DNA from 4 places in the Streptomyces sp. NPDC001508 genome. Region 2 is predicted to be linked to each of the others. Evidence: riboswitches for the same ligand, from Rfam matches in the RefSeq annotation. Region 2 holds a riboswitch; each other region holds the start of a gene.
What was found. Region 2 has a riboswitch for cyclic di-AMP ahead of ABT245_RS38670 (C40 family peptidase). Riboswitches for the same ligand answer to the same signal wherever they lie in the genome.
Positions count from the first base shown of each region.

Region 1: it holds a riboswitch for cyclic di-AMP, as region 2 does, so the genes downstream of both, ABT245_RS25120 (transglycosylase SLT domain-containing protein) here and ABT245_RS38670 (C40 family peptidase) in region 2, are expected to answer to the same signal.
Region 3: it holds a riboswitch for cyclic di-AMP, as region 2 does, so the genes downstream of both, ABT245_RS41030 (transglycosylase family protein) here and ABT245_RS38670 (C40 family peptidase) in region 2, are expected to answer to the same signal.
Region 4: it holds a riboswitch for cyclic di-AMP, as region 2 does, so the genes downstream of both, ABT245_RS41520 (M23 family metallopeptidase) here and ABT245_RS38670 (C40 family peptidase) in region 2, are expected to answer to the same signal.

Region 1 covers NZ_JBEPAP010000030.1:9,462-16,839, forward strand. The annotation lists gene ABT245_RS25110 (polyprenyl synthetase family protein) at 1-391, opposite strand, end outside; gene ABT245_RS25115 (CocE/NonD family hydrolase) at 628-2,880, shown strand; cyclic di-AMP (ydaO/yuaA leader) riboswitch at 3,184-3,359, shown strand; gene ABT245_RS25120 (transglycosylase SLT domain-containing protein) at 3,365-3,856, shown strand; gene ABT245_RS25125 (HAD family hydrolase) at 3,866-4,672, opposite strand; gene ABT245_RS25130 (FAD-dependent oxidoreductase) at 4,787-5,983, opposite strand; partial or broken gene ABT245_RS25135 (ATP-grasp domain-containing protein) at 6,077-6,349, opposite strand; gene fahA (fumarylacetoacetase) at 6,657-7,378, shown strand, end outside.
Region 2 covers NZ_JBEPAP010000070.1:23,953-31,330, reverse strand. The annotation lists gene ABT245_RS38680 (M23 family metallopeptidase) at 1-1,019, shown strand, start outside; gene pcrA (DNA helicase PcrA) at 1,095-3,584, opposite strand; cyclic di-AMP (ydaO/yuaA leader) riboswitch at 3,847-4,018, shown strand; gene ABT245_RS38670 (C40 family peptidase) at 4,027-5,214, shown strand; gene ABT245_RS38665 (tellurite resistance/C4-dicarboxylate transporter family protein) at 5,455-6,429, shown strand; gene ABT245_RS38660 (hypothetical protein) at 6,442-6,795, opposite strand; gene ABT245_RS38655 (C40 family peptidase) at 7,096-7,378, shown strand, end outside.
Region 3 covers NZ_JBEPAP010000081.1:12,855-20,232, reverse strand. The annotation lists gene ABT245_RS41050 (Ppx/GppA phosphatase family protein) at 1-817, opposite strand, end outside; gene ABT245_RS41045 (DUF501 domain-containing protein) at 814-1,368, opposite strand; gene ABT245_RS41040 (FtsB family cell division protein) at 1,398-1,874, opposite strand; gene eno (phosphopyruvate hydratase) at 1,986-3,272, opposite strand; gene ABT245_RS41030 (transglycosylase family protein) at 4,018-4,800, opposite strand; cyclic di-AMP (ydaO/yuaA leader) riboswitch at 4,805-4,972, opposite strand; gene ABT245_RS41025 (transglycosylase family protein) at 5,155-6,219, opposite strand; gene ABT245_RS41020 (cytochrome P450 family protein) at 6,364-7,378, opposite strand, start outside.
Region 4 covers NZ_JBEPAP010000084.1:8,572-15,949, forward strand. The annotation lists gene ABT245_RS41495 (DHA2 family efflux MFS transporter permease subunit) at 1-337, shown strand, start outside; gene ABT245_RS41500 (GTP cyclohydrolase II) at 471-1,106, opposite strand; gene ABT245_RS41505 (MarR family winged helix-turn-helix transcriptional regulator) at 1,237-1,752, opposite strand; gene ABT245_RS41510 (dihydrofolate reductase family protein) at 2,189-3,319, shown strand; tRNA gene ABT245_RS41515 (tRNA-Met) at 3,441-3,514, shown strand; cyclic di-AMP (ydaO/yuaA leader) riboswitch at 3,834-3,991, shown strand; gene ABT245_RS41520 (M23 family metallopeptidase) at 4,001-5,047, shown strand; gene ABT245_RS41525 (aldo/keto reductase) at 5,195-6,139, shown strand; gene ABT245_RS41530 (PrsW family intramembrane metalloprotease) at 6,403-7,378, opposite strand, start outside.

The DNA.
Region 1 (7,378 bases), on a different contig from region 2:
GCGAGGCGCGGGCGAACAGGAAGTCGCCGGTCAGGACCGCGACCGAATTGCCCCAGCGGGTGTTCGCGCTGTCCACCCCGCGCCGCACCGCGGCCTCGTCCATCACGTCGTCGTGGTACAGCGTCGCCAGATGGGTCAGCTCCACCACCACGGCCGACGGCACCACCCCGGGCGCGTACGGGTCGCCGAACTGCGCGGCGAGCATCACGAGGAGTGGGCGGAACCGCTTGCCGCCCGCCCGTACCAGGTGCTGCGCGGCCCCCGTGATGAACGGCACCTCGCTCTTGGTGGCTTCGAGCAAGCCTTCCTCGACAGCCGCCAATCCGGCCTGGACATCGGCTTCCAGAGCCTGGTCCCGCACGCTCAGCCCGAACGGCCCGACGACGGTCACGAGGGGTCTCCTGTCTGCTGGTGTCTGCTGGCGATTACACGGTTTGTCGATAGGTCGCTGCCATCACTCAAGTCAGCGTATCCGGTCAGGTTTCGATCACCCATAGCGCCCACCGTCCAGCACGGGCGGTATCAGATCACGACCGATATGTTGCCGATCAGCCGATACAATCCGATATTCATGGACTCATGGGAGTGCGACACCTTTTGCCCCGCTAATGCCCCGGAACGCCGCCCATGCACATCCGTACGTCCTTCCCCTACGAAACCGTTCACACGGACCTGTGGATCCCCCTCGCCGACGGGACGCGGCTGTACGCGCGCGCGTGGCGCCCCGTGACGGACGAACCCGTACCGGTCCTTCTGGAGTACGCCCCGGACCGCCTCACCGACCGGACGGCGCCGCGCGACGCCCAGCGGCACCCCTGGTACGCGGGGCACGGCTACGTCTCCGTCCGCGTCGACGCGCGCGGATACGGCGGCAGCGAGGGAGTACCGGCGGGCGCGGGCCGGGCGGCGGAGGCCGCGGAGGCGGCCGACGGGGCGGAGGTCGTCGAGTGGCTGGCCGCACAGCCGTGGTGCGACGGCCACGTGGGCGTGTTCGGCATCTCCCGGGGCGGCTCCGCCTCCCTCCGGATCGCGGCCCTCGCGCCCGAGCCGCTCAAGGCGGTCGTCGCGGTCTGCTGCCCCGACGACCGCTACGAGAACGAAGGGCACGGCCTCGCAGGTTCCGCCGTCGCCGCCCGCCTGCTCGCCCGTTCCGCCGCGGCGCTCACGACCGCCGCCCTCCCGCCCGACCCGCGGTACGCCGGCGACTCCTGGCAGGCCGTCTGGTCGACCCGTCTGGAGGCGCTGACCCCCGCCCTGCACACCTGGCTCGCACCCCGAACCACCGGCACACCCGCCGGCCGCCCTCCGACCCTCGGCGTCATCAAGGCGGCGGTGCTGGCGGTCGGCGGCTGGTACGACCCCTACCACGACACTGTCCTCCGTCTGGTCGAACACCTTCCCCACGACCGCGTCCGCGGCCTGATCGGGCCCTGGTCGCACCACTACCCCGACCTGTACCTGCCACCCGGACCGGCGATCGGCTTCCTCCAGGAAACCCTGCGCTGGTGGGACCACTGGCTCAAGCGCGGCTCACCGTCCGGCCCTCCCCGCGGCTCCGCGGCAGGCACTCCCCACGGCTCCGTATCCGCCGCTTCCCGCGGGTCTACGTCCGCCACTTCCCACGGCTCCATGGGCGCCGCTCCTCGCGGCGGCGTGGGCGCGCGCCCGGTGATGTCCGAACCGCTCCTGCGTGCGTACGTCGTCGAGTCCCACCGCCCGGACGCGGCCCGCGCCGCCCTGCCGGGCCGCTGGGTCGGCGAACCCGCCTGGCCGTCCCCCAACGTGACGAGCGTCGCCCACGACCTCCGAGGCGCCCCGGTCCTGGTGCGTTCACCCCTGCACACCGGCGTGGACGCGGGCCGCTTCCGCCCGATCGGCGACGAGGCCGACCTGCCGCCCGACCAGCGGGCCGAGGACGGACGGTCCGTCTGCTTCGACTTCGAGGTGACCGAGGAGACCTGGGTGCTCGGACGGCCCAGGGTACGACTGCGACTGACCCGCATGGCGCCGCGGACGCAGCTGATCATCCGGGTCTGCGACGTCGCCCCGGACGGTTCGTCGACCCTGGTCGCCCGAGGCGTGCTGGACCTGGCGCCGCCCGACCACGAGGATGCGGCACCCCGGCCGCCGGGCGGCCCGCAGGAGGCGACGCCCCGATCATCGAGCGGAACACAGGAGTCGGCGCCCACGTCACCGGGCGGCCCGCAAGAGGGGGCGCCCTCGTCACCGGGCGGCACGCAGGAGTCGGGGCCCTGGTCACCCGGCAGCCCGCAGGAGGCGACCGTCGAACTGGGCGGGGCCGGGCACGCCTTCCCCTCCGGTCACCGCATCCGTCTCGCGGTCTCCTCCGCGTACTGGCCGTGGGTCTGGCCACGGCCCGAGTCGGCGGCGGGCTGCGTGCTCGACCCGGCGGGCAGCTCGCTCGAACTGCCGGTGCGCGCCAGGGTGTCCGGCCCGGCGGTCGTCTTCGAAGAGCCCGAGCAGGCCGAGCCGCTGGGCGCGGGCGAGTACGTCACGCTGGACGGGCCGCGCCCCGGGCGGCTGGTGGTGCGGGACGTCGCCGAGGACGAGTGGCGGGTGGAGGTGGCCCCGAGCCGCGAGGGCACGCGCGCGTACCCGGACGGTCTGGAGTGGACCGAGGGCGCGACGGAGACGTACACGATCACCGGGAACGACCCGTTGTCGGCCCGCGCCCGCTCGGAGCACTCGGTGCGACTGCACCGCCCGGATCTGCCGTGGGACACCACGGTCCAGGTCCGTTCGGAGATTTCCTGTGACGCCGGCCACTTCGTCACCGCCGACGAGGCGGTCTGCACGACGGGCGGTGAAGTGATCTTCCACCGAACCTGGGAGAAGCGGATTCCGAGGACCATGGGATGAAGTGCCCGATTTGCCGCTATTAGTATCTCAATTCCCCTTGGTGCCGAATGCACTTGAGCTTCGAGGGGAGTGACTTGAGTCACCCCTTATCGCGGCAGCAGCACCCCGCCCGAAGCCCCCACCACCCTTTCCTCGACGTCGAGTTGACGCTTGGCGATAGCAAAGGATCAAGCGGCTCATTCGTCTCAATCGCATGTCAATTGGTACGAGCCGGGAATCCACCCCTTGTTTCCGACATGTGCAGTCGCATAGCTTCCGGGCCAGTCGGATGGACGCCTAATCCTGCCGCCACCCGACATGACCCATCGACAAACCACATTTCGTACGGCAGGAGCGGGGGACCCAGGTAGGCCGCCGGGCCGGACGGCACCAGCCGGCCGGAACGGCTTGGGGTGAAGTCGCGTCGCCTTTCGGCGGCCGGCCGGGCACCTCCCCCGCCCGAACCCGACAGCTCACCTCGCAGGCGCCGGAGAGGAACAACGCCATGTCTGCAGCCGCTCGACACCGTCTCGTCCGCACCAACCGCCTCGCCCGTACCCTCGCGGTGGCCGGCACCGGAGCCGCCGTGCTCGCCCTGCCGCTCCTCGGCGCCACCGGCGCCCACGCGGCCACCCCCGGGACCGTGACGACGGCCGGAACGACGCTTGCCGGGTACCCGAACAACCTCGACGGCTGGATCCGCGAATCGCTCGCGATCATGGCGGAGAAGAACATCCCCGGCACCTACTACGGCATCCACCGCAACATCATGCGCGAGTCCTCGGGCAACCCGCGGGCCATCAACCTCTGGGACTCCAACGCCGCGAAGGGCATCCCGTCCAAGGGTCTGCTCCAGGTCATCGACCCGACGTTCAGGGCCTACCACGTGGCCGGGACGTCGTACGACATCTACGACCCGGTCGCCAACATCACGGCCGCCTGCAACTACGCCGCCAAGCGCTACGGCTCGATCGACAACGTCAACGGCGCCTACTGACACGTCCCGTCACGGAAACAGTCTTTCGAGGACGACGGCCACGCCGTCGTCCTCGTTCGACAGGGTGACCTCGTCGGCCACCGCCTTCAGCTCGGGGTGGGCGCCGGCCATGGCCACTCCGTGGGCGGCCCAGTCGAACATCGGGATGTCGTTCGGCATGTCACCGAAGGCGACGGCCCCTTCAGGGGCCAGCCGAAGGTGCTCGGCGGCCAGTGCAAGACCCGTGGCCTTGGTGATACCGCACGGCTGCAACTCGACGGTCCCGGGCCCCGACATGGTCACGGTCGCCAGCGAGCCCACGACCGCGCGCGCCGTCGCCGCCAACTCGTCGTCCGACAGGGCGGGGTGACGCAGCAGCACCTTGCTGATGGGCGCGCACCACAGATCGTCGCGCCGCTCGACACGGACGGCGGGCAGCGTCGGATGCGGCATCAGATAGCCGGACTCGATGAGCGTGAGCCCGCTCACCCCGTCCTGGTCGACGGCCGCGTACACCTGCCCCACCTCGGCCTCGATCTTGCCGAGCGCGGTCTCGGCCAACTCCCGGTCCAGGGTGACCGACCACAGCAGGCGGTCCGTTTCGGCGTCGTACACCTGCGCGCCCTGTCCGCACACCGCGAGCCCCCCGCGGCCCAGTGTGTCGAGCAACGGCCGCACCCGTGGCGCCGGGCGCCCCGTGACCACCAGGTGCCGGGCGCCGGCGCGTGCCACACGCGCGAGCGCGGCGAGGGACCGGTCGGAGAGCGTGTCGTCGCCACGCAGGAGCGTTCCGTCAAGGTCGGTGGCGACGAGTGAACATGTGGGAGGAGCGGCCATGACCAGAGAATACGGACAGCGGGCCGCCACGACTCACCGCTCCCGCCTGCCCCTTGCGCTCCTCCGGCCGGAGACAGAGGTCGCGGCAACGCCCTCATCCGGTGTGGCGCGGTCTCAGGCGTGTGCCGCCACCAGGTGTTTCGCGAGGCGCGGCGAGGCGAACTCGGTGCCGCGCACGAAGCCCATCACCGGGCCGTAGGAGGCCGCGGCGGGCAGGCCGGTGAAGTAGAGACCGGGAACCGAGGAGACATAGCCCGCGCCGAGTTCCGGAGTGCCCCGGCTGACGGCGAGCCGGGCTCGGACGCCGTGGCCCAAAAAGCCCATCGCGGCTATGTCGACGCGGTAGCCGGTCGCCGCGATGAGATGGTCGGCCAGGAAGCGGCCGGTGGCTCCGGTACGGGTGCGGACCGTGAGGACCGGCGTGCCGTCGGGGGCCTCCGCGCCCAGGACGCGGTCGATCTCCTCCACCCGCACCTTGCCCTCGAAGCGGTCCCGCAACCACCAGGCGCCGAGCGGGCCGAGCACCCGGCGGACCAGGTAGTGCCGGGTGTGCGCGGGCAGGTGGCGATAGGAGTGCGGATAGTGGCTGAGGGCCCACAGCGACCAGGCGCGGCCGAACGGCGACTCGGGACGCAGTCGCGGCCGGTGCCACGGCGGGGCACCGAAGCCGACGCGGCGCCGTGCGACCACGCGCACGCGTGCGCCCGCTTCGGCCGCCAGCGCCGCGGTCTCCAGCGCGGACTGCCCGGCGCCGACGACGATCAGTTCCTTGCCGGCGAACCGGGTGAGGTCGTGGTGCTGGGAGCTGTGGGACACCGGGCCCGTCGGGGCGGGTCCGTCCGCCGCGGCGGCGGCCAGCTCCGGGGGCAGATGGGACAGGCCCGACAGTCCCGTGGCGATCACGACGGCGCGCGCCGGGAACGACTCGCCCGAGGCCAGCCCGACGTCGAAACCGCCGTCGGCACGCCCGTCGACCGAGACGACCCTGACCCGCTCCAGGTCGGGCACCAGCTCCCGCTGGAACCACTCTCCGTAGGAGATGAACGTCTCGACGGGGACGACGTCCTCGTCGGTGACCAGTCGGGGAACGCCCGCCGCGTCGCAGTAGTCGACCAGGGTGTGGCCGGGCTGCGGGGCGTCGATGGTGGAGGCCGCCGGGGTCGACTTCAGGAGCATCCCGGCGGGCATGTGATCACGCCAGCTCACCATGGGGTCGCCGAAGACGCGCACGGGGACCCCGCGCGCCTTGATATGGGCGGCGGTGGACAGACCGAAGGGTCCGGCACCGATGACTGCTACCGGTTGGATCACGAAGTCCTCCCCAGGATGTGACGCCTGCTTCATGGCGGTGGTCGTGCTGTCGCGGCGGTTGGTCCGCCACGTCTGACAGATGCGCCACCTCTGTCAGATCCGCCACGTCTGACAGAGGTGCTTGGCGGACGGCCGCACGAAGCGCGCGGCCGTCACGCGGAACGGCAGCGGATCCGCACCCGCGAACCAGGCCGGTTCCGCCCCGCTCGGCCGGTCCGGCGCGTGCGGCGTCGTGCAGCCGGCGCGGCGGTGGGCGAGGAGAGCGGGCAGGCCGATGTCCTCCACGACCCACCGACGGCCGACGCGCCGCTCCCTCGTCGGCACCGGACGACCGGTCAGGTCCAGCCCGCGGATCATTCCGACGCCACCGCGGCGCAAGGGGTGGTCGCCGAACCTGACGATCAGGCCGAGCACTTCACGCTCCGCCCGGCACAGCAAGCTGACGGCATCCCTGGCCACGGCTCCCCCATGTGCTCCCCCACGGGACCGGACCCACCCCGTCCGCGTCCCCCCAAAAGACGCTAAGCCGGAATTGCCCCCTCCGACAACAGGGCTTATTCGGGCATTGTGAACTCTTCAGACACTGCCCAGGGAGGCAACTCCCCCGTAACGTGTGCCGCGATCCATGGCACACATGACCAGGCACGGCACGGATGAGAGCGAGGCAGCACCCATGCCACCCTTCGACGTCCCCGAGGGCGATCCCTTCGGCCCGCACAACCTTCCGTACGGCGTGTTCTCGCCCACCGGCAGCCAGGAGCGGCGGGTCGGCGTACGGCTCGGCGACCATGTGCTCGACGCGGGCGCCGCTGCCGCCGCGCTCGGCTCGCCGTTTGTCTCGCTGCTCGCGCGGCCCACCCTCGACCCGCTGCTCGCCGCGGGCCGCACCGCGTGGTCGGACGTCCGGCGCGCCCTGACGGCGTGGCTGACGGTCCCCTCCCACCGGGAGACGATCGAACCGCTCTTCCACCCCCTGTCGTCGGTGGCTCTGCACCTCCCCTTCAAGGTCGCCGACTACGTCGACTTCTACTCCTCCGAACACCACGCCCGAAACGTCGGCCAGATCTTCCGCCCCGACGCCGCGGACTCGCTGCCCCCGAACTGGAAGCACCTGCCGATCGGCTACCACGGCCGCTCCGGCACGGTCGTGGTCTCCGGCTCCGACATCGTGCGGCCGTCGGGCCAGCGCAAGGCCCCGGCGGACCCGGCACCGGTCTTCGGCCCCTCGGTCCGGCTGGACATCGAGGCCGAGGTCGGTTTCGTGGTCGGCGTGCCGTCCACGCGGGGCGAACCGGTGGCGCTCGGCGACTTCCGGGAGCACGTCTTCGGGCTGTGCCTCCTCAACGACTGGTCCGCGCGGGACATCCAGGCCTGGGAGTACGTCCCCCTCGGCCC
Region 2 (7,378 bases):
AGCGGGCCGAGGCCTTCGAGCAGCACGCGACCGGCACGTTCGAGCAGACCTCGTACGAAGCGAACTTCTACGAGGAGAACGCGTACGAGGAGAACGCGTACGAGGAGAACGCGTACGAAGAAGCCGGCTATGAGGACGCCGCGCAGGCCGCCTACGAGGAAGGCGCCCTGGAAGAGGGCGAGTTGGCCGCCACCGGTGAACTGCCTGCGGCGATGCCGCTGCTCGACGAGCAGGAAGAGATCACCCCGGCGTCCGCATCGCGCACGGGCTCGCGCGCCGCGGCCCGCTCCCGGCGCCGCCCGCCCGCCAAACGCTCCGCGCTGCTGACCATCGCCGTGCCCTCGGCCTGTGTGATGGGGGTCGCCGGAATCGCCGCCGCCTCGGTAGGCGGTCTGACCGACGACGGCACGGACACCACCGCCTCCGCCTCCGATGCGACGCCGGTGAAGCCGTCGGCCGCCAACAACAAGCTGGACACCCAGCTCGAAAGCCTCTCCGCCGGCGCCGACGACTTCGCCGACCGGGCCAGCCGCACGCAGGAGCGCATCGACCTCAAGGCCCAGCAGGACGCCGAGAAGAAGAAGGCGCAGGCCGAGGCGGCGCTCAGGGAGCGGCTGCGCCCCAAGTTCGCGATCCCGGTCGCCCAGCACGGGCTCAGCGCCTACTTCGGCCAGGCCGGCGTGAACTGGATGTCCGTGCACACCGGTATCGACTTTCCCGTGTCGTACGGCACGACGGTGATGGCCGCGACGGACGGCACCGTCCGCACGGAGTGGAACAGCGCCTACGGCAACATGATGATCGTGACGGCGAAGGACGGCACGGAGACGTGGTACTGCCACCTCTCCAGCTATCGGGTCGTCTCGGGTGCGTCCGTCAAGGCCGGGGAGCCGATCGCGTACTCCGGGAACTCGGGCAACTCCACCGGTCCGCACCTGCACTTCGAGGTGCGCCCGGCCGGCGGCTCCGCGATCGACCCGCTGCCGTGGCTGCGCAGCCACGGACTCGACCCGACGTAAGCACCGCAGGCCCGCTCCTGGCTCAAGGTCCCGTCCACGGGCCCCCGCCGGTGGGCAGGGGCCCGGCTCAAGGGACTACAGCTTCTCCACCGGCGCGTACCGCAGCAGCAGCCGTTTGGGCTTCGAGTCTCCGAAGTCGATCGTCGCCTGGGCCTTGTCCCCCGTGCCCGCCACGGCGACGACCGTGCCGAGCCCGAACTGGTCGTGGGTGACCCGGTCGCCGACGGCCAGGGAGACCACCGGCTTCTCCGACGTCCTGCGCGTGGCGAACCCGGACGCGCCCGCCGCGGAGGAACGGGAGCGGGACGACGACAGCGAGGCCGCGATGCCGGAGGACGGTCCGGACGACACGGGCGCCACGGCTCCCGTCCGCTTCCACTCCAGGTGGGCGGCCGGGATCTCCTCCAGGAACCGCGACGGCGGGTTGTACGAGGGCTGGCCCCAGGCGCTGCGCATGGTGGACCGGGTGAGGTAGAGCCGCTCCCGCGCGCGCGTGATGCCGACGTACGCCAGGCGCCGCTCCTCCTCCAGTTCCTTGGTCTGGCCGAGGGCGCGCATGTGCGGGAAGACGCCGTCCTCCATGCCGGTCAGGAAGACCACCGGGAACTCAAGGCCCTTGGCGGTGTGCAGGGTCATCAGGGTGATGACGCCGTCGCCCTCCTCCTCGTCCGGGATCTGGTCGGAGTCGGCGACCAGCGCGACCTGCTCCAGGAAGTCGGCGAGCGTGCCTCCCGCGGCCGTCTCTCCCTCGCCGCGCTCCTGCTCGAACTCCAGGGCCACGGAGGCGAGTTCCTGAAGGTTCTCGATCCGGGTCTCATCCTGCGGGTCGGTCGAGGCCTGCAACTCGGCGAGATAGCCGGTGCGTTCCAGCACCGCCTCCAGGACGGTCGCCGGGCCCGCGCCGGACTCGACGATCGTACGCAGCTCCTCCATCAGCGTGTTGAACCGCTGGACGGCGTTGGTGGACCGGGCGGCCATGCCGTACGCTTCGTCCACGCGGCGCAGCGCCTGCGGGAAGCTGATCTTCTCGCGCTGCGCGAGTGCGTCGATCATCGCCTCCGCGCGCTCGCCGATGCCGCGCTTGGGCACGTTCAGGATGCGGCGCAGCGGGACCGAGTCCTCCGGGTTGGCCAGCACCCGCAGATAGGCGAGGACGTCCCGGACCTCCTTGCGCTCGTAGAAGCGGACACCGCCGACGACCTTGTAGGGCAGGCCGACGCGGATGAAGACTTCTTCGAAGACACGGGACTGGGCGTTGGTGCGGTAGAACACGGCGACATCGCCGGCCTTGGCCTCGCCCGCGTCGGTCAGCCGGTCTATCTCGTCGGCGACGAACTGCGCCTCGTCGTGCTCGGTGTCCGCGACATACCCGGTGATCGTGGCGCCCGCGCCCGCGTTGGTCCACAGGTTCTTGGGGCGGCGGGACTCGTTGCGCTCGATGACGGCGTTGGCTGCGGACAGGATCGTCTGCGTGGACCGGTAGTTCTGCTCCAGCAGGATCGTCATCGCGTCCGGGTAGTCCTCCTCGAACTGGAGGATGTTGCGGATGGTCGCGCCGCGGAAGGCGTAGATCGACTGGTCGGCGTCGCCCACGACGCACAGTTCGGCGGGCGGCAGGTCGTGCTCGCCCGGCGGCACGTCCACCGGCTGCTCGGCGGTCCCGACGAGTTCGCGCACGAGGGCGTACTGCGCGTGGTTGGTGTCCTGGTACTCGTCCACGAGCACATGGCGGAAGCGGCGGCGGTAGTGCTCGGCGACATCCGGGAAGGCGCGCAGCAGATTGACCGTGGTCATGATCAGGTCGTCGAAGTCGAGCGCGTTCGCCTCGCGGAGACGGGACTGGTAGAGGGCGTACGCCTGGGCGAGGGTCTTCTCGAATCCGTCGCTCGCCCGGGCGGCGAAGTCCTCCTCGTCGATCAGCTCGTTCTTCAGGTTGGAGATCTTGGCGCTGAAGGACTTGGGCGGGAAGCGCTTCGGGTCGAGGTCCAGATCGCGGCAGACCAGGGCCATCAGACGCTTGGAGTCGGCGGCGTCGTAGATCGAGAAGGACGAGGTGAAGCCGAGGCGCTTGCTCTCACGGCGCAGAATGCGCACGCACGCGCTGTGGAAGGTCATCACCCACATGGCGTTGGCGCGCGGGCCGACGAGGTGCTCGACGCGCTCCTTCATCTCGCCCGCGGCCTTGTTGGTGAAGGTGATCGCGAGGATCTGCCCCGGGTGCACCTTGCGCTCCGCCAGCAGATGGGCGATGCGGTGCGTGAGCACCCGGGTCTTGCCGGAGCCGGCGCCGGCCACGATGAGCAGCGGGGAGCCGGCGTGCACGACGGCGGCGCGCTGGTTCTCGTTCAGCCCGTGCAGAAGCGTGGCCGGGTCGATGACCGGCCGTGGGGCGCCGTTGCCGTAATAGGAGTCCCGGTCCGGGGGCACGTCGAACTTCCCGCCGAACAGATCGTCCGGAACCGGCTCCGGAGCGTGATCGTCCTCGGGCGGCGGCGGGGGCTCCTCGTCCTGCCCTCGGGGGGCTCGGAGGTCCGCCAGGAAGCTGTCGTCAAAGAGGCTGCTCATCGCTCTCCGAGTCTAGGCCGCGCCACCGACAACCCGCGGCCGCCCCGGGAAGATGGCCCGGTTCCTCCGGCGGGCCCGCTTCCGGGCGCAGGCCGCGCAAACCGCTCACCGTACGGAATCGCCCTGTCACCCAGACGGAATCCCCCTGACAGGTCACGAAAATGTATCGGGCATATCACCCATCAACCTTCACAGGGGCCACACGAGTTGGCTACCGTGCCGGGCAGGCCGTACGACCCCCACCGGCGAACGTCGCCGGGCCGCACGGCCTCCGCCGAGTCCGGCGCGCCCGCGTGGTGCGCGGAGCCGGGGACCCACACCGACCTTGGGGTGAATCGGCCCAACTCCCGCATGGGGAGGGGCCGTAGGGCAAGCCTTCCGAACCACCCGCCCGAACCCGACAGCTAACTCGGTAGGCGGAGCACGGAAGGAGTCGCCTCCCTTGGCGTCGCATCGCAAGTCGCGCTCCGCGGGTACCCGCGCGACCGGCATACGGACCCCCGCCCTGGCCACCGCCGCCCTCACCTCCGTGGCCCTGCTCTCCCAGACGGCGAACGCCGCCCCCACTCCCGACGGCGACCGGCCCAGCGTGGAGGAGGTGCAGCGGAAGGTCGACGACCTGTACCGGCAGGCCGAGTCGGCGACCGAGAAGTACAACGCGGCCAAGGAGAAGACCGGCAAGCAGCGCAAGCAGGTCGACACCCTCCTGGACGACGTCGCCCGGCGCACGAGCCGGCTCAACAAGGCCCGTGAGGAACTGGGGACGTTCGCCGCCGCGCAGTACCGGACCGGGGCCGCCTCCCCCGACACCGCCACCTTCCTGCTCTCGGACACCCCGCAGGACTACTTCGACCAGACCCAGCTGATGAGCCGGCTGACCTCGCGTCAGAAGACCGCGGTCGACGACTACGTCACCGAGCAGTCGGCGACCATGAAGAAGCGGCGGGAGGCCACCAAGAGCCTGGAGACGCTCACCGAGTCGCAGGACGAACTCCAGACCGCCAAGGCCACCGTCCAGAAGAAGCTCTCCACCGCGCGCCAGTTGCTGTCGAAGCTGACGGCGGAGGAGAAGGCACGGCTCGCGGCGATCGAGAAGCGCAAGCAGGAGGAGGCCGCGCGGAAGGCGGCCGAGCTGGCCAAGAAGCAGGCGGAGCAGGAGGCGGCCCGGCAGAAGAGCGACGCGTCGAACTCCGCGGGTTCCTCGTCCTCTTCGTCGTCTTCTTCGTCGTCTTCTTCCTCTTCGTCGTCCTCTTCCTCCGGCTCCGGCTACGCCACCAAGGCCGAGAAGGCGATCGCGTTCGCCCGCGCGCAGATCGGCAAGCCGTACGTCTGGGGCGCGACCGGACCCGACTCCTACGACTGCTCGGGGCTCACCCAGGCCGCCTGGAAGGCCGCGGGCGTCAGCCTGCCGCGCACCACCTACAGCCAGGTCGACGCCGGCACCACGGTCTCCCTCGCCGACGCACAGGCGGGCGACCTGATCTTCTTCTACGACGACGTCACCCACGTGGGCCTCTACATCGGCGACGGCATGATGATCCACGCTCCGAAGCCGGGCGCCTACGTCCGCGAGGAGTCGATCTACTACGCCGGGAGTTCGATCATCCACAGCGTGGTACGGCCGGCCTGACCGGCCGGGCTCGCCTCCACGCGCGCGTGGGCGCGTTCTGGTCGACCGTCGAAGAGGTCGATGGTGCTCCCGCCGCCACGCGCGCGTGGGCGCGTTCTCTGCGATAGCCGTCGTACAGACGGTGTCCGGCTCGCCTCCACGCGCGTTCGTGTCCCGCCGTGTCCGGCGCCCGCGCGTTTTTGGGACGTACGCGCGCGTGCCACGCCGTCGGCGCGCCCGGTGCTCCCTAGCATCGGGCGCATGCCCGGCACCTCACCCCTTCGCGCCTGGTGGGCGCAGCGTCCGCCGGCGGCCGGGGCCGCCGTGATGGCGACCGGCATCGTCTCGCTGGGTCTGTACCTGACCGGGTACGAGGTTCTGTCCCTGATCGCGCTGGCGCTGAGCTGTGTCGCCTGGGCTGCGCTCGCCGTGGACTTCGTCGCGGGCATGCTGCGCGACCGGGAGCGATGGCCGGCCGAGGCGCGAAGGCCGGACGCGCTCACCGCCGTGGCCGCGACGACGGTGCTCGGCACCCGGATCTCCGTGCTCGGCGGGCACACCCTCGCCGCCGTGCTGCTCGCCCTGGCCTCCGTGCTCTGGCCGGTGCTGCTGTTCCTCGCCGGACGGGGCCTGCGGCGGCGGATGCCCGGGACGGTGTTCCTGATCTGTGTGGCCACCCAGGGGCTCGCCGTGCTCGGCGCCACCCTGGCCGCCGCGGAGTCGACGGCGTGGCTCGCGCACACGGCGCTGGTGCTGTTCTGGCTGGGGCTGGCGCTCTATCCGGTCGCGCTGGCCCGGTTCGACGCCCGGCAGCTGCTCGACGGGGCCGGGGACCACTGGGTGCTGGCCGGCGCGCTCGCCATCTCGGCGCTGGCCGGGGCGAAGCTGATCACCGCGGGCGGCCCGGCGCTGTATCTGTGGAACGAGGACGATAAGGACGTCCTGCACAGCGTGACCGTGGGGCTGCTCGCCCTCGACCTGGCCTGCTGTGCCGTCCTGGTGCTCGCGGAGATGGTACGGCCCCGCCCGCGCTACGACGTGCGCCGCTGGTCGACGGTGTTCCCGATGGGGATGACGGCGGTGGCCTCGCTGGCCGGGGCGGCGGCCGTCGGCACGCGGTGGCTGTGGGGCCTCGGGCATGTGCTGCTGTGGGTCGCCGTCGCGGCCTGGCTTGCGGTGGCCGCGGGCGCGGTCGTGACGGCGCGCGCCGGGATCAGGGCAGCGGGCCGCGCCTGACGTCGTCGTACGTCACATCCACAGCACGGCGATGAAGACGTTCGCCGTGGTCAGCAGGCCCACCACGCCGAACAGGCTCTTGTCGACCCGCTCCTCGTCCCGCTTCACATAGACCAGTGCGAGGATCACGATCAGCAGGGCCAGCTTCACGCCGATCTTGATGTTGTTGACGTGGTAGCCGTCGGCCTGGTTGAGGCCGACCAGGATCGCCCCGGTGACCAGCATGGTCAGCGCGCCGTGCAGCATGGCGGGGACGAACCGGGCGGTGCCCTGGCCCATCGCCTTCATCTGGGTGAGGAAGCCGCCGAGGAGGCAGGCGATGCCGATGATGTGCAGGCCGACGAAGAGATGGGTGAGTACGTCCATGGCCCCGGAGCCTAATCAGGGGCCCCGGGGCCGACGGTCACCGGCCCCCGGGTGACCGCGGCCCATAGCACCCCAGGGCCCGCGCACGCCCCGGAAGTGCCGCTTCGGTCAGCGCGTCATGCGAAGGCGGCTGCTCCGCACCGGAATCGCGGTCACATACGGTCACCTGCCGCTTCGCCGCTGCCAGTTCCGTACATTCCGTTACCGACTCGTCACCATCGGCTCTAGCGTCCTCCACCAGCGACCGGCTCCCCGTGCCGGACGCGGCAACCGCACTCAGGAAAGGACGTGACGGTCGAGGTGGCAGCGCACCGCAAGCCCCGGCACCGCTCGCTCGGTGGCAACACGGCCCGGACGGCCGCCACCCTGGCCCTGGCGGGCGCGGCGACGGCGACGGCCTTCGACGGCACCGGGCACGCCGAGCCGGAGCTGACACCGGCCGAGGTCGAGGCCAAGGTCGACAAGCTGTACCAGGAGGCGGAGGCCGCCACCGAGAAGTACAACGGGGCGAAGGAGAAGGCGGACACGGCGCAGCGACGGCTGAAGTCCCTCCAGGGCGAGACGGCCCGCAGACAGGAACGGC
Region 3 (7,378 bases), on a different contig from region 2:
CCCGCTCCGCGTGCGTGGAGCGCAGCAGCCACCCGGTGATCTCGGCGACCCGGTCGCGGGAGATCCGGGAGTGGTGGATGCGGGCGGAGTCGTACGCGGGCAGTTCCTGCGCGATCGCCGACACGGTGGTCACGGACCCCGCGAGCCCCACGAGCGTGCGCGCCTCGCGCAGCGGCACCGTCTTCTCGGCGAGGTCGAGCGCCGCCTCGATGTCGGCCCGCATGGCGGCGATCTGCGCCTCGGTGGGCGGGTCGCTCACCACGCCGTCGCGCACCAGGTGCCGCTCGGTCATCCGCACACAGCCCACGTCGACGGAGCGCGCCGCGCGCACCCGCTCGTCACCGACCACGAACTCGGTCGAGCCGCCGCCGATGTCCACCACCAGGTAGGGCCGGGCCAGGTCGGTGCGGCCCTTCAGCTCCGCGGTGGCCCCCGTGAAGGAGAACTCCGCCTCCTGGTCCCCGGAGATCACCTCGGGCTCCACGCCCAGGATGTCCAGCACTCCCCGCACGAACTCGTCCCGGTTCTCCGCGTCCCGGGAGGCGGACGTGGCCACGAACCGCAGCCGCTCGGCGCCGTGCTCCTTGATGATCGCCGCGTACTCCCGGCAGGCGGCGAACGTCCGCTCCAGGGCCTCGGGGGCGAGCCGGCCGGTGCGGTCGACGCCCTGGCCGAGCCGCACGATGGTCATCCGCCGGTCCAGTTCGACGAGTTCGCCCGTCGCCCCCGCGCCCGAGGCGCCCTCGGAGACGGCGGCGTCGGCGACAAGCAGCCGGATCGAGTTCGTACCGCAGTCGACGGCGGCCACGCGGGTCACTGGTCGTCCCCCTCCGGGATGTGGTCGGTGTCCTTCGGGGGGACCGTCACGCACGGCCCCTTGCGCCACCACTCGGGCAGCAGGGCGATCGCCTCGTCGCCCAGCGGGTTCACCCCGGGCCCCGCGGCCAGCGCGTGGGCGACCAGGACGTGCAGGCACTTCACCCGGTCCGGCATGCCGCCCGCGCTCGGGAAGCCGGTCAGCTCCTCGATCGCGTCCCGGCGCCGGATGTAGTCCTCGTGCGCGGCGCGGTAGGCGGCGGCCAGCTCGGGGTCGGTGGCCAGGCGGTCCGTCATCTCCTTCATGACGCCGTTCGCCTCCAGGGTGCCGATCGCCGAGGAGGCGCGCGGGCACGTCAGGTAGTACAGCGTCGGGAACGGGGTGCCGTCCGGCAGCCGCGGGGCCGTCTCCACAACGTCCGGCTGCCCGCACGGGCAGCGGTGGGCGATCGCCCGCAGCCCCCGGGGCGGTCGGCCGAGCTGCTGCTCGAAGGCCGCGACGTCCACGTCGGTGGGCTCGGTGCGCGCAGTGCGCGGCGGAGGCGTTTCCATGACTGTGTTCGGGGTGTCTTTCTGTCGGTTCACTGGTCGGAGGCGTCGGATGTGTCGACGCCGTCCCAGACGTTGGCGTACCACGGGCGGTGGGCGGCCCCGTGGTCGGCGCGGGCCTGCTTGGCCGCGTTCGGGTCGATGACGACGTAGCCGGTCTCGCCGGGCATCACATAGTGCAGCCGCTGCCGGATCTGCGCTTGCGCGTACGCGTCGTCCTGCCAGCGCGCCTTGAGGTCGCGCAGTTGCTCGACCCGCTCCTCGGCCTGCCGCTGCTGCCGCTCCAGGTCGGCGATCTCGGACCGCTGGGAGACGTACTGCCGCATCGGGTAGGCGAGCGCCACCACCATCGTGCACAGGACAAGGGCGAGCAGCGCGGCCCGGCCGGTGAGCCGGGAACGGCGGGCCTGGCGACGGGTCTGGGAGCGGTAGACCCGGGCCGCCGTCTGCTCCCCGAGCAGCCGCAGCCTGGTCGCGGTGGAGAACCGGTCCCGGTCCTTCGCGGCCATCTCCCGCCTCCCCTTGCCTGCGTGCGTCATACGCGCGTACGTCCCCGGACACGGTACGGGACCGGGTACGGGGACGTACGTACGACTGGCTGAGCCCTGGCCCTTACCGGATCAGCCCTTGAAACGGGGGAACGCGCTGCGGCCCGCGTACACCGCGGCGTCGTCGAGGATCTCCTCGATGCGCAGCAGTTGGTTGTACTTGGCGACGCGCTCGGAGCGGGCCGGGGCGCCGGTCTTGATCTGGCCGCAGTTGGTGGCGACGGCCAGGTCGGCGATGGTGACGTCCTCGGTCTCGCCGGAGCGGTGGGACATCATGCACTTGAAGCCGTTGCGCTGGGCCAGCTCGACGGCGTCCAGGGTCTCGGTCAGGGAGCCGATCTGGTTGACCTTGACCAGCAGGGCGTTGGCGCTGCCCTCCTCGATGCCGCGGGCCAGCCGCTCGGGGTTGGTGACGAACAGGTCGTCGCCGACGAGCTGGACCTTGTCGCCGAGCTTGTCCGTGATGACCTTCCAGCCGGCCCAGTCGTCCTCGAACAGCGGGTCCTCGATGGAGACGAGCGGGTAGGCCGCGACCAGCTCCTCGTAGTACTCCGTCATCTCGGCGGCGGAGCGCTCCTTGCCCTCGAAGACGTACTTGCCCTCCTTGTAGAACTCGGAGGCGGCGACGTCGAGCGCCAGGGCGATCTGCTCGCCGGGCACGTAGCCGGCCTGCTTGATCGCTTCGAGGATGAGGTCGAGGGCATCGCGGTTGGAGCCCAGGTTCGGGGCGAAGCCGCCCTCGTCGCCGAGGCCGGTGGACAGGCCCTTGGACTTCAGGACGGACTTGAGGGTGTGGTAGACCTCGGCGCCCCAGCGCAGGGCCTCGGAGAAGGACTCCGCGCCGATCGGGGCGATCATGAACTCCTGGATGTCCACGTTGGAGTCGGCGTGCGAGCCGCCGTTCAGGATGTTCATCATCGGCACCGGCAGCAGGTGCGCGTTCGGGCCGCCCAGGTAGCGGAAGAGGGGGAGGTCGCTGGCCTCGGAGGCGGCGTGGGCGACGGCGAGGGAGACGCCCAGGATGGCGTTGGCGCCGAGCGAGCCCTTGTTGTCGGTGGCGTCCAGGTCGAACATGGCCTGATCGATCAGACGCTGCTCGGTGGCGTCGTAGCCGACCAGCTCCGGGCCGATCTGCTCGATGACGGCGAGGACGGCCTTCTCGACGCCCTTGCCCTGGTAGCGGTTGGGGTCACCGTCACGCAGTTCGATGGCCTCGAAGGCGCCGGTGGAGGCGCCGGACGGGACGGCGGCACGACCCGTGCTGCCGTCGTCGAGGCCGACCTCGACCTCGACCGTGGGATTGCCTCGGGAGTCCAGGATTTCCCGGGCTACGACGACGTCGATGGACGGCACGAGCATCTCCTTCTTGGAATGTGACGCTGGAAGTGCGGGGCTGTGCGCCTTGCGACTAGAGCCTAACCGGACCGGGGCCCCCGGCCGGTCGCCGACCGCCCCGTGGACGGGGTGACGACAGGCTGACGGTACACATTGTTTCCAACCGGAACAAAGCGCGGTGCGAAAACCGTGGGCCGCAGCAGACGGAGACGACGCGACGGAAGACCCGGAGAGACAGGGAGAGGACGAGAAGAAGAAGCTGCCGCGGACGACCAGCCGGAGACCGAGGCGCCTCAGACGCGGGACGGGAGGCGGGGGCGGGGCCGGGGGCCGCTGGGGCGGCTGGGGCGCTGGGGCGGCTGGAGCAAGGGGAGCGACGGGGAGGGGACGGCGGGTGAGAGGGCTGCCGGTGAGGGGGCTGCGGGCGAGAGGGCTGCGGGCGAGAGGGCTGCCGGTGAGGGGGCTGCGGGCGAGAGGGCTGCCGGTGAGGGGGCTGCGGGTGAGAGGGCTGCCGGTGAGGGGGCTGCGGGTGAGGGGGCTGCGGGTGAGGGGGCTGCGGTGAGCGTGGGGGGCCGGCAGGTCTCCACGGCCGCCGCCCGCGCCCATGCCGTCCGCCTGGTCACCGCGGTGTGGAAAGGCCCCGCCCCGGCGCGTACGGGGGAAGACGCGCCGGGGCGGGGGGTCCGTGGGGACGGGGGCGGCCCCGGGGCGCCCTCCACGGTGGAGGGCGCCGCTGTGCGGGGGCTGTGGCCGGACTGTCGGCCGGCTGTCACTTCAGGTGCAGCAGCTGACCCGGGTAGATGAGGTCGGCGTTCTCGACGATGTCCTGGTTCAGCCGGAACAGCTTCTGCCAGCCGCCCTTGACGCCGTGCCGCTCGGCGATCGAGCTGAGGGTGTCGCCCTTGACGACCTTGTACTCGCCGTCACCCTTCTTGACCTTCTCGCCGGTCGGGGTGGTGACCGTCTTGTCCGCGGCCGGACGGTCGGCGGAACGGGAGGCGGACTGCCGCTCGGTGGAACGGTCGGTGCCGGCGTTCGAAGAATTCGAAGAACCAGTACCGGCACCGGAACCGGTGTTCGACGAGCCGGCGCCGGAGCCGGCGTTCGACGAGCCGGCGCCCGTGGTGGTGTTCGAGGAGCCGGTGTTGCCGCCGGACGCGGAGCCGCCGCCGTTGTAGGCGGCGCCGGACAGGCCCTTGCCGCAGACCGGCCAGGCACCCTTGCCCTGGCCCGCGAGGACCTTCTCGGCGATCGCTATCTGCTGCGACTTGCTGGCCCTGTCGGCGGTGCCCGCGTACTGCGTGCCGCCGTACGCGGCCCAGGTGGAGGCCGAGAACTGCAGGCCGCCGTAGTAGCCGTTGCCGGTGTTGATGGACCAGTTGCCGCCGGACTCGCACTGGGCGACGGTGTCCCACTCGGAGGCGCTGGCGGCGGAGGCGTTGCCGGCCGCCATCAGCGGGGCGGCGACGGCGGCGCCGGTGACACCGGCGAGCGCCACGACACGGGTGACCTTGGACGACTGACGGTGCTTGCCCTTGCCGAAGAACAGCATGGATGGATCCCCTCACCGACGCCTGCGAGGTGAGCTGTCGGGTTCGGGCCGGTTGAGTTGCCCGGCCACGTCTCCGTGTGGAGGCGTGGCTTCACCCCGAGCCGCTTCGGTCAACCGACCGGCGCGGCACTTACCTTGGGTCCCCCGCTCCTGCCTACGGCGCTTGACGCGACGACTGTTCCCGTACGGCCGCTGGCAGGACTCGGCGTTGCGGCAGCCGGGGCTCGCGGTGGCGAGCGGTCATGACCGTAGGCACGCGATCGCCGGAATTTCAAAGACGATCAGGGCTTCTGAGACTCATCCCACACTTTCAACAAACCGGACATGACGCATGAAACGGGACGTCAGCTCCCGCTACTTTTCGCCCGTTTCGACCCCGACATCCAGGGCCTGACCGGGGGCGATGTGGTTCGGGTCGGCACCGATGGCCTTCTCGTTGACGGCGTAGAGCGCACGCCAGCCGCCGTCCACGTCAAGGGAGTCGGCGATGGAGGCGAGGGTGTCGCCTACGCGGACGGTGTAGGCGTGCCGCCCGGAGGGGTCTGACCCCGGGTCAGCCGTCCCGCTCGCCCCGTTCTCGTCCGCACTGTCGCCCCGGTGGCGACCACCCCCGAGGGATCCGGTGTCGACCAGGCTCCAGGAGCCTCCGCTGCGCCAGGAGTTGTCCGAGTCCGCGGACTCGGGGTCCTCGGTGGGCGAGTCGTCCTTGGGCGAGGCGCCGGGCTCGGACGAGGCCGACCCGCCGGGCTCGGTGGAATCCGTACGACCGTCCGTCACATCGCGGCTCGCGCTCGCGCTCACGCTCGGGCTCGGGCTCGGGCTCGCGCTCGACGAGGGCGAGGTGGACGGCGAGGTCTCCGTGCCGGAAGCCGCGGGGTCGGAGGGCGAGGACGAGTCGGTCGAGCCGGATGATTCAGATACTTCCGGCGAATCGGTGGAATCCAGCGATTTCTGTGTGTCTGACGGGCCGGCGGACTTCGTGGAGCCCGTCGAGCCGGACGAACCGCCGTCCGTGACGCCGGTGTCGACGCCGACGGAGCCCGACTTCGAGGTGAGCCCGGAGAGCAGGGCACAGGTCGCCCACGGGGTGGTGCCCCGGTCGGCGAGGATCTTCTCGGCCACGGCTATCTGCTGCGAACGGCTGGCCTGGTCCGGGGTCGTCGCATACTCAAGACCGCCGTGTCCGTCCCAGTCCTGCTGCGAGATCTGCAGCCCGCCGAAGTATCCGTTGCCGGTGCTGGCACTCCATGAACCGCCGCTCTCGCACTCGGCGACCCGGTCCCAGGTGGTGCCGTCGGCGGCGCTCGCGCCGGTGGCGCCGAGCAGCGGGATGGCGATCGCGGAGCCGGTCACTCCGGCCGCGACGACGAAGGCCGGAGCCTGACGGGGGCGCCGGTGACGACCGTTCCCGGAGAGCATGCGGAAGCCTTTCGCGCGACAGCACTGACCGGCGCGGCGGCCACACCGGGACACCGCACCGATGGGTGAACGTAGCGGCACACGATCACCTGTCACAAGTTCATGCCGCGCAGATCACATGAAGATCACAAACTTGAGGGTCTGTCATCTTCCGTCGGGGCAAGGGGCTCCGGAATCTCCCATTCCGGCCTCTTGCCGGACGGGCGTGAACTCTACGGGCAAAGTACGCAGTCCACGCATGATGAGCCCGCCGCGCCACCGCAGATCGGCAGGTTCCACCGCAAGTCGCAGGTCGGGGAGGCGGGTGAGGAGGGCGGCGAGGGCGGACCTGCCCTCCAGCCGGGCGAGCGGCGCGCCGAGGCAGTAGTGGATGCCGTGGCCGTAGCCGAGGTGCTGATTGTCACGTCGGCCGAGATCGAGCACGTCCGGGTCGGCGAACCGCTCCGGATCCCGGTCCGCCGCGGCGAGGACGACGAGAACGGGGTCGCCCGGCGCGATCCGCTGCCCGCCGATGCTGACCGGCTCGGTGGCGAACCGCCAGGTGGCCAGCTCGACCGGGCCGTCGTAGCGCAGCAGCTCCTCGACGCCGCTCGCCAGCAGGTCCCGTTCCCCGGCCGCGAGGGACTGTTGCAGGCGGCGCCGCTGCTCGGGGTGGGTGAGCAGCGCGTACATGCCGTTGCCGATGAGGTTGACGGTCGTCTCGAACCCGGCGAACAGCAGGATGAAGGCCATCGCGGCGGCCTCGTTCTCGGTCAGGTGCTCGCCGTGGTCGGAGGCGCGGATGAGCCCGGAGATGAGGTCCTCGCCGGGGGCGGGCTCGCCGGGCAGCGCCGCGCGCTTACGGTGGATCAGCTCGGCCAGATAGCCGCGCATCTTCTTCACCGACCGGGCCACGCCGCCCCGCGGCCCGCCGCCGTGCCGGATCATCATCCCCGCCCAGTCCCGGAAGTCGTCCTGGTCCTCACGCGGGACGCCGAGCAGGTCGCAGATGGCGTAGATGGGCAGCGGGAAGGCGAACTCGTGGATGAGGTCGGCTGAGCCCCGGTCCGCGAACCCGTCGATGAGCCGGTCGGTGAGCTGCTGCACGCGCGGGGCGAACTCGGCGACCCGCCGTGGTGTGAACGCCTTGCTGACCAGCCGGCGCAGCCGGGTGTGGTCC
Region 4 (7,378 bases), on a different contig from region 2:
CGGCGTGGCGCCCTGGCGGGTGGTCGGCGCGGCCACGGTGATGGGCGTCGGCGTCGGCATGGTGCTGATGCCGACGATGACCACGGCGACCCGCGACCTGCCGAAGGACCGAGTGGCCTCGGCGAGCACGGCGCTGAGCATCAACGCGCAGCTGTGGGCGTCCGTGGGGACGGCGCTGCTCACGGTGGTGCTGGGGGCCACCGGCCCGGAACCGGGCCCGGCGGGATTCCGCGTCGCGTACGCCGTCGCGGCGGGCCTGCTCGCCCTGGCCCTGCTGCCCGCGTCACTGCTCCCGGCCCGCCGCCCCGGCCGTGACGCCGTGACTGCGGGGCGGTGATGGCCGGGCGGTGACTGCGGGGCCGGGTCGGCCGTTACGGCGGTGATCGCGGGGCTGGGTCTGCCGTTAGGGCGGTGACCGAGGGGGCTGGGGCGGCGGGGCAGGTTCGCGAAGTCGGGGCGGCGGCGCCGGGTCAGCCGACGTTTCGCTCCGTCAGCTCGCCCAGCGGCAGCGTGTGCTGGGTCTGCAGCACCTTCGCCCGCAGATAGCGGACGTTGTGGGCGGTGCGGAACACACCGGTCGGCACCCGCTCGCGGACGCCGACGCCCAGCGTCCGCAACTGTTCCGCCTTGTCGGGGTTGTTGGACAGCAGGTCCAGCTCCTCGATGCCGAGGGCGCGCAGCATCTGGGCGGCGGGAGTGTAGTCCCGGGCGTCCTCGGGCAGGCCGAGCGCGGCGTTGGCCTCGTAGGTGTCCAGGCCCTCGTCCTGTAGGGCGTACGCGTCGAGCTTGTTGTAGAGGCCGATGCCGCGGCCCTCCTGACGGAGGTAGAGCAGGACACCGCCGCGGTCGGCGATGCGCTCGACCGCCTCGCGCAGCTGGGGGCCGCAGTCGCAGCGGGCCGAGCCGAAGACGTCGCCGGTCAGGCACTCCGAGTGCAGCCGGACCAGCGGGACGGGGCCGGGGTCGCCGAGGACGATGGCGAGGTGCTCCCGGCCGTCCGCGAGGCCGTGGAAGGTGACGAGGTCGGCGTCGACGGCGTATCCGTCGTGGAAGCGCAGCGGTACCCGGACGCGGGCGCGCGGTGTGGCGACGGGGGTGTCGGGCATGCGGGTCTCCGGGTCCGAAGGGCTGCACCTGCTTCAGTTTTGAAGCAGAAACTACGGCTGGGAGCCTACTCCATGCTTTAATTTTGAAGCAACGGGAAATCGGACTTGCGCCGGCGGCCGGGCAGCGCGCTCAGGAACAGGAGGGCGTCGACCGGCGCCGCCACGGCAGGTCCTCGGGCGTGGGGCGCGCCCCGTTTCCTTGCAGTGCCCGCGCGATCGTCGTGCAGATCTCCTCCAGCTGCGCCACCTGCTCCTCGCTGAGGTGGTCGAAGACGGCGGCGCGCACCGTCTCGACGTGCCCGGGTGCCGTGCGCTCCAGGGCCGCCGTCCCCGCCTCCGTCAGCGCGGCGATGCTGCCGCGCCGGTCCGACGGGCACCCCTCGCGCCGGATCAGGCCGTCCTTCTCCAGCCGGGTCACCGCGTACGTCAGCCGGCTGCGGGTGATCTTCGAACGCTCGGCCAGGTCGGTCATCCGCAGCCGGTGCTCCGGTGCCTCGGAGAGGTTGGCCAGGATGGAGTAGTACAGGTGCGGCATGCCGGCGTCCTGCTGGAGCTGCCGGTCGATCGCGTCTTCCAGCAGCAGGGAGGCCGCGACGTACGCGCGCCAGGCGCGCTGCTCCTCGGGGGTGAGCCAGCGGGTCGTCATGCCGCCAGTGTAAGTTTGCTTCAAACTTGAACCAAGCCCACCCGACCCGGAGCCTCAGTAACCGGCCCCGCCCGACTAAGCCCGTCCAACCCATGTCCGCCTCAAACCGGCCCCCCGAGCCGGAGCCGCCGCAGCCGGCCCTCCGACCCGGAGCCTCAGCAACGGGCCCCGCCCGACCCCAGCCCGTCCCATCTATGTCCGCCTCAAGACGGCCCCGCCTGACCCGGAGCCTCCCCGACCGGCCCCGCCCGACTAAGCCCGTCCAACCCATGTCCGCCTCAAACCGGCCCCGTCCGAGCCGGAGCCGCCGCAACGGGCTCCCCGACCCGGAGTCGCCGCAACCAGCCCCGCCGAACCAAGCCCGTCCCATCCATGCCCGCCGTAAAAGCGGCCCCGCCTGGCCCCCGTCCGTTCGTCTCCACGATGGAGTACGCCGATGCCCTTCCCGTACGTCCTGCTGTCCGCCGCCGTCTCCCTCGACGGCTGTCTGGACGACACCGGCCCCGAGCGGCTGCTTCTGTCCGGCCCGGCCGACTTCGACCGGGTCGACGCGGTGCGGGCGTCCGTCGACGCGATCCTGATCGGCGCGGGCACCATCCGCGCCGACAACCCGCGGCTGCTGGTCAACGCGCCCGAGCGGCGCACGGCCCGGCTCGCCGCCGGCCGGCCGGAGTACCCGCTCAAGGTCGCCGTCAGCGGCTCGGGCGACCTGGACCCGGACGCGTGGTTCTGGCACACCGGCGGCGAGAAGGTCCTCTACGCGACGGACGAGGGCGCCGAGCGGGCGCGGCGGGCCGGTATCGCCGCCGATGTCGTCCCGCTGGGCCCCCGCCTCGACTGGCCGGCCCTCCTGTCCCACCTGTACACGGCGCGTGGGGTGCGGCGCCTGATGGTCGAGGGCGGCGGGAGCGTCCACACGCAACTGCTCCGGCAGGGTCTCGCCGACGAACTCCAGCTCGTCGTCGCCCCGTTGCTCGTCGGGGACCCGGGGGCGCCCCGGCTGTTCGGGCCGGGGGAGTACCAGCGCGGGCGGCTGCGGCTGCTGGAGACCCGGCGGATCGAGGACGTGGTTTTGATGCGGTACGAGCCGACCGCCCCAGGGAGCGGTCCGGCGGCCGTCGCCGCGGACCGGCACTGGCTGCGGATCGCCTGCGAACTGGCGGCGCGGTGCCCGCCCTCGCGCACGGCGTTCAGCGTGGGCGCGGTCGTGGTGGCCGCGGACGGGACGGAGCTGGCACGCGGATTCTCCCGGGAGGCGGGCGACCCGGTGGTCCACGCGGAGGAGGCCGCACTCGCCAAGACCGACCCGGCGGATCCACGGCTGGCCGGGGCCACGGTCTACAGCAGCCTTGAGCCGTGCGCCCGGCGGGCCTCGCGGCCCGCGCCCTGCGCTCGGCTGATCCTGGACGCGGGGGTGCGCCGGGTGGTCACGGCCTGGCGGGAGCCGGACACGTTCGTCGCGGCGGCCGACGGAAGCGGGCTGCTGACGGCCGCGGGCGTCGACGTCGTCGTCCTGCCCGAGTACGAGACCGCGGCCAGGGAGCCGAACCGCCATCTGCTCGACTGAGGGCCGCGCCCGCCCGGCCCGGGGAAAGAGGCCGCCGACCGCCGGGCGGCCCCCGGGAAGGGCCCGGAGGTTATCCGTGTGCTCGCCCTCCTGTTCATGGCGTACACTGGTGGAACACCGACGCGGGGTGGAGCAGCTCGGTAGCTCGCTGGGCTCATAACCCAGAGGTCGCAGGTTCAAATCCTGTCCCCGCTACGAAGGCTCAGGGCCGGAATCCAGTACATGGATTCCGGCCCTGAGTGTTTTCCGCCCACGGTGACGCGGCTCGCTCACGGTCACGAGCGGTGATCGGACGACTGCCCTCCGCATAACAACTGAAACACCGTCAAGTCCCGTGGGTTGCCCGAGTTTCCGAGCGCGCGTGGTCAACTTGCCCGATTTTCGCAGGTCCTGAGTGGTAAGTCCATGCCGGAAAGCGTTAATGATCAAGCTGAACGGCTTGGAATCTGCCCGCCGGGTCTATTAACGTTCGATAACGCAGCGCGGTTGTCCCAGTCGTCACAAGAGGCGGCTCCGTGCTCACGCGCCGAATCCCGCAAGGGAACCGGGGAACCACCACCTTGGGGTGAATCACGCGGACACCGCCGTGGAGACACGGCCGGTATACGCGCGTAGGAGACCTTCCTGCTCCGAACCCGTCAGCTAACCCGGTAGGCGGAGGAAGGAAAGGAGTACGCCCGAGTGGCGTCCAACCGGCCCGCCCCAGAAGCCCCGTTCGCGCCGAGCCAGTACGGCACCGAGACCTTCGGCTATGGCAACTACCGCACCGACGAGGGCCCTTGGGAGGAGTGGAACCCCACCGAGGACTCCATCCGCCCGCTCCGCGGCCGGCATCGCGTCGCCAGACAGCGCGGCGGCGGACTCGCCCGCAGCTCCACGGTCCTCGGCGTCGGCGTCATAGCCGCCGTCGGCGCGGGCGGCATGGCCAGCGCCAACACCGGCAAGCCGCCGGTGTCCATCTCCATGCCCGACCTGCCCTCCGTCGGTTCCCTGCTCGGCGACGGCGACGGCGCGGGCACCGAGGCCACCAAGGGCTCCGCGACCGCCCTGAGCAGCGTCGGCGTGACCGAGGCCGACAGCGCCGAGGGCACCACCGACGCCGGCGAGGCGCTGCGCAACCGCATCATGGCCCAGGCCGAGCAGCAGCAGGGCCAGGCCGAGACCAAGGCCGTCGCCGCGGCCGTGTCCGCCGCCGACCAGGAGGCCGCCGACGCGGCGGCCAAGGCGGAGAAGGAGGCCGCGGCCCGGGCCGCCGCCGCCAAGGAGAAGGCGGAGGCCGCCGCCAAGAAGAAGGCCGAGGAGGCGCGGCTGGCCGCGCTGGCCAGGCAGTACAGCCTGCCGACCTCCTCGTACACGATTACCAGCACCTTCGGCCAGGCCGGCTCCATGTGGTCCTCCGGCTACCACACCGGCCTCGACTTCGCCGCCCCCACGGGCACGCTGATCAAGGCCGTGCACACCGGCACGATCACCGAGGCGGGCTGGGCCGGCTCCTACGGCTACCGCACGATCCTCACCCTGGACGACGGCACCGAGCTGTGGTTCTGCCACCAGTCGTCGATCAGCGTCAGCGTCGGGCAGAAGGTCAACACCGGGGACGTCATCGGCCGCGTGGGCGCCACGGGCAATGTCACCGGACCCCACCTCCACCTGGAGGTGCACCCCGGCGGCCAGTCCAGCGGCATCGACCCGATGGCCTGGCTGCGCAGCAAGGGCCTCACCCCCTGACCCACCCGGCATCTCCCCGCACACCCCCCGTTCCCCGGCGGTCCTGGCGCCCATCCCCCCGACGTCAGGGCTGCCGGTCCGGTGTTTACACGGTCTTTGCGCACGATGATGGAATCGCGGGTTCCGGTGGGCGCGTTGAACGCGAGTATGACTTCCCTTCACAAACTCGGTTCCTCCGATCTTGAGGTCTTCCCGCTCGCCCTCGGCGGCAACGTCTTCGGCTGGAGCGCCGACGAGCCGACGTCCTTCGCCGTCCTCGACGCCTACACGGCCGCCGGCGGCAACCTCATCGACACCGCCGACTCCTACTCCGCGTGGGTCGAGGGCAACAAGGGCGGCGAGTCCGAGACGATCATCGGCAGGTGGGTCAAGGCGCGCGGCAACCGTTCGGACGTGCTGATCGCCACCAAGGTCAGCCAGCACCCCGACCACCCGGGACTGTCCGCCGCCAACATCAAGGCCGCGGCGGACGCCTCGCTGCGCCGGCTCGACACCGACCACATCGACCTCTACTACACGCACTTCGACAAGCCGGACGTGCCGGTCGAGGAGATCATCGGCGCGCTCGACGAGCTGGTGCGGGTCGGCAAGGTGCGGTACATCGCCGCGTCCAACATCAGCGCGGAGCGGCTCCAGGCGTCCCTGGACTTCTCCGACCGCGAGGGCCTCGCCCGGTACGTGGCGCTCCAGCCGCACTACAACCTGGTCTCGCGCGACACCTACGAGGGCCCGCTCCAGGACGTCGCCGCCCGCGCCGGACTCGCCGCCCTCCCGTACTACTCCCTGGCGGCCGGCTTCCTCACGGGCAAGTACCGCCCCGGTACGACCGTCGACAGCGTGCGGGCCAAGGGCGCGGCCAAGCACCTGCAGAGCGAGCGCGGCCAGAAGGTCCTCACGGCCCTGGACGAGATCGCCGCCGCCCACGGTGTCGCCGTGCCCAGCGTGGCGCTGGCGTGGCTCGCGGCCCAGCCGACGGTGGTCGCCCCGATCGCCTCGGCCCGGACCGTGGACCAGCTCCCGGCCCTGCTCGCCGCGGCCGACCTCACCCTGACGGAAGAGGAAACCGACCGCCTCACCCGGGCTTCGTCCTGACCTGGCGAATGCGGTCCGCCTGAGGGGAGGTTGTCGATCGGCTGGGGGAGCGTCGTGAGTTCTCGCGCAGTTCCCCGCGCCCCATGGCTGTGCGTCCCGGGGCGCTCGGGGTTCATGGCGTGCGCCCCCGGTCGTTCCTCAGGGCCCTTCCGCCTCTCGCCGGGGCCGCCGCCCCTCGTGTGTCCCTACGGTCCCCGCCGTCGCGCGGCGGGGACTCTCGCCGAGGCCGGGGCAAAGTCGGCGGCTCAGCGTGGCGTCCAGGGCTATGACCGGTAAGGGTTGTACGTCGGGTACGGCGCCGTCGGATGGGCATGGGGCAGCCGCGAGTAGCCGTACGGCGTCGGGGCGCCGGGACCCGGCCACGCCGACGCGTTCGACCGTGCCGCGTACTCCAGGGCCGGCCGGGCCACCTCCCGCCGCTGCCACAGCTCGGCCAGCAACTCCCGCTCCCGTACGACGAAGTCCGCGCCGGCCCGCCCCCGCCGGCCGCGCTGCCGCAGGAACGCCAGGGATGTCGCGTACGCCTCGTACTGGGCCACCGCCCGCGCCGCCTGCTTGCCGAGGTGGTGGCCGGCGTAGTCCCGGGCCAGCCGCCGCGCCCCCATCGAGCCCAGCGCGAACGGCTCGGCGGGTCCCAGCCAGCCCGCGAACACATACGCCGGCAGTTCCTCCCGCACGGTCCGCAGCTCGCGCTGCCGGGTCCAGATCGCCAGCCAGGTCAGCAGCCCGAACGCCGGCACCATGAACACCCCGTACACGGCGAAGAACCCGTAATCGCCGAAGGTGGACGAACCGTTCCAGAACGCGTGCATGCCCATCGCCAGCAGCAGCCCGCACAGCGGCAGCAGGACCCGCCGCGCGGGCCCGCGGTCCGCGGCGCGCGCGGCGATACCGAAGCCGATGCCGGTCAGGACGGTGAAGAGGGGGTGCGCGAACGGGGACATGATGACGCGCACGAAGAAGGTGGCGGCGGTGACGGAGGCGATGCCGCGGTCGCCGGTGAGCTGGTCCGTGCCGAAGGCCGTACCGAGGTAGAGGATGTTCTCGGTGAAGGCGAACCCGGTGGCGGTGACCCCCGCTATCACCACCCCGTCGACGATCCCGGTGAAGTCCCGCCTGCGGAAGAGGAAGACCAGCAGGACGGCCGCGGCCTTGGCGGTCTCCTCGACGACGGGCGCTATGACCGTCGCGCCGAGGGTGTCAGCGCTGGTCGGATCCGCCGTCGTCGTGGCTATCCAT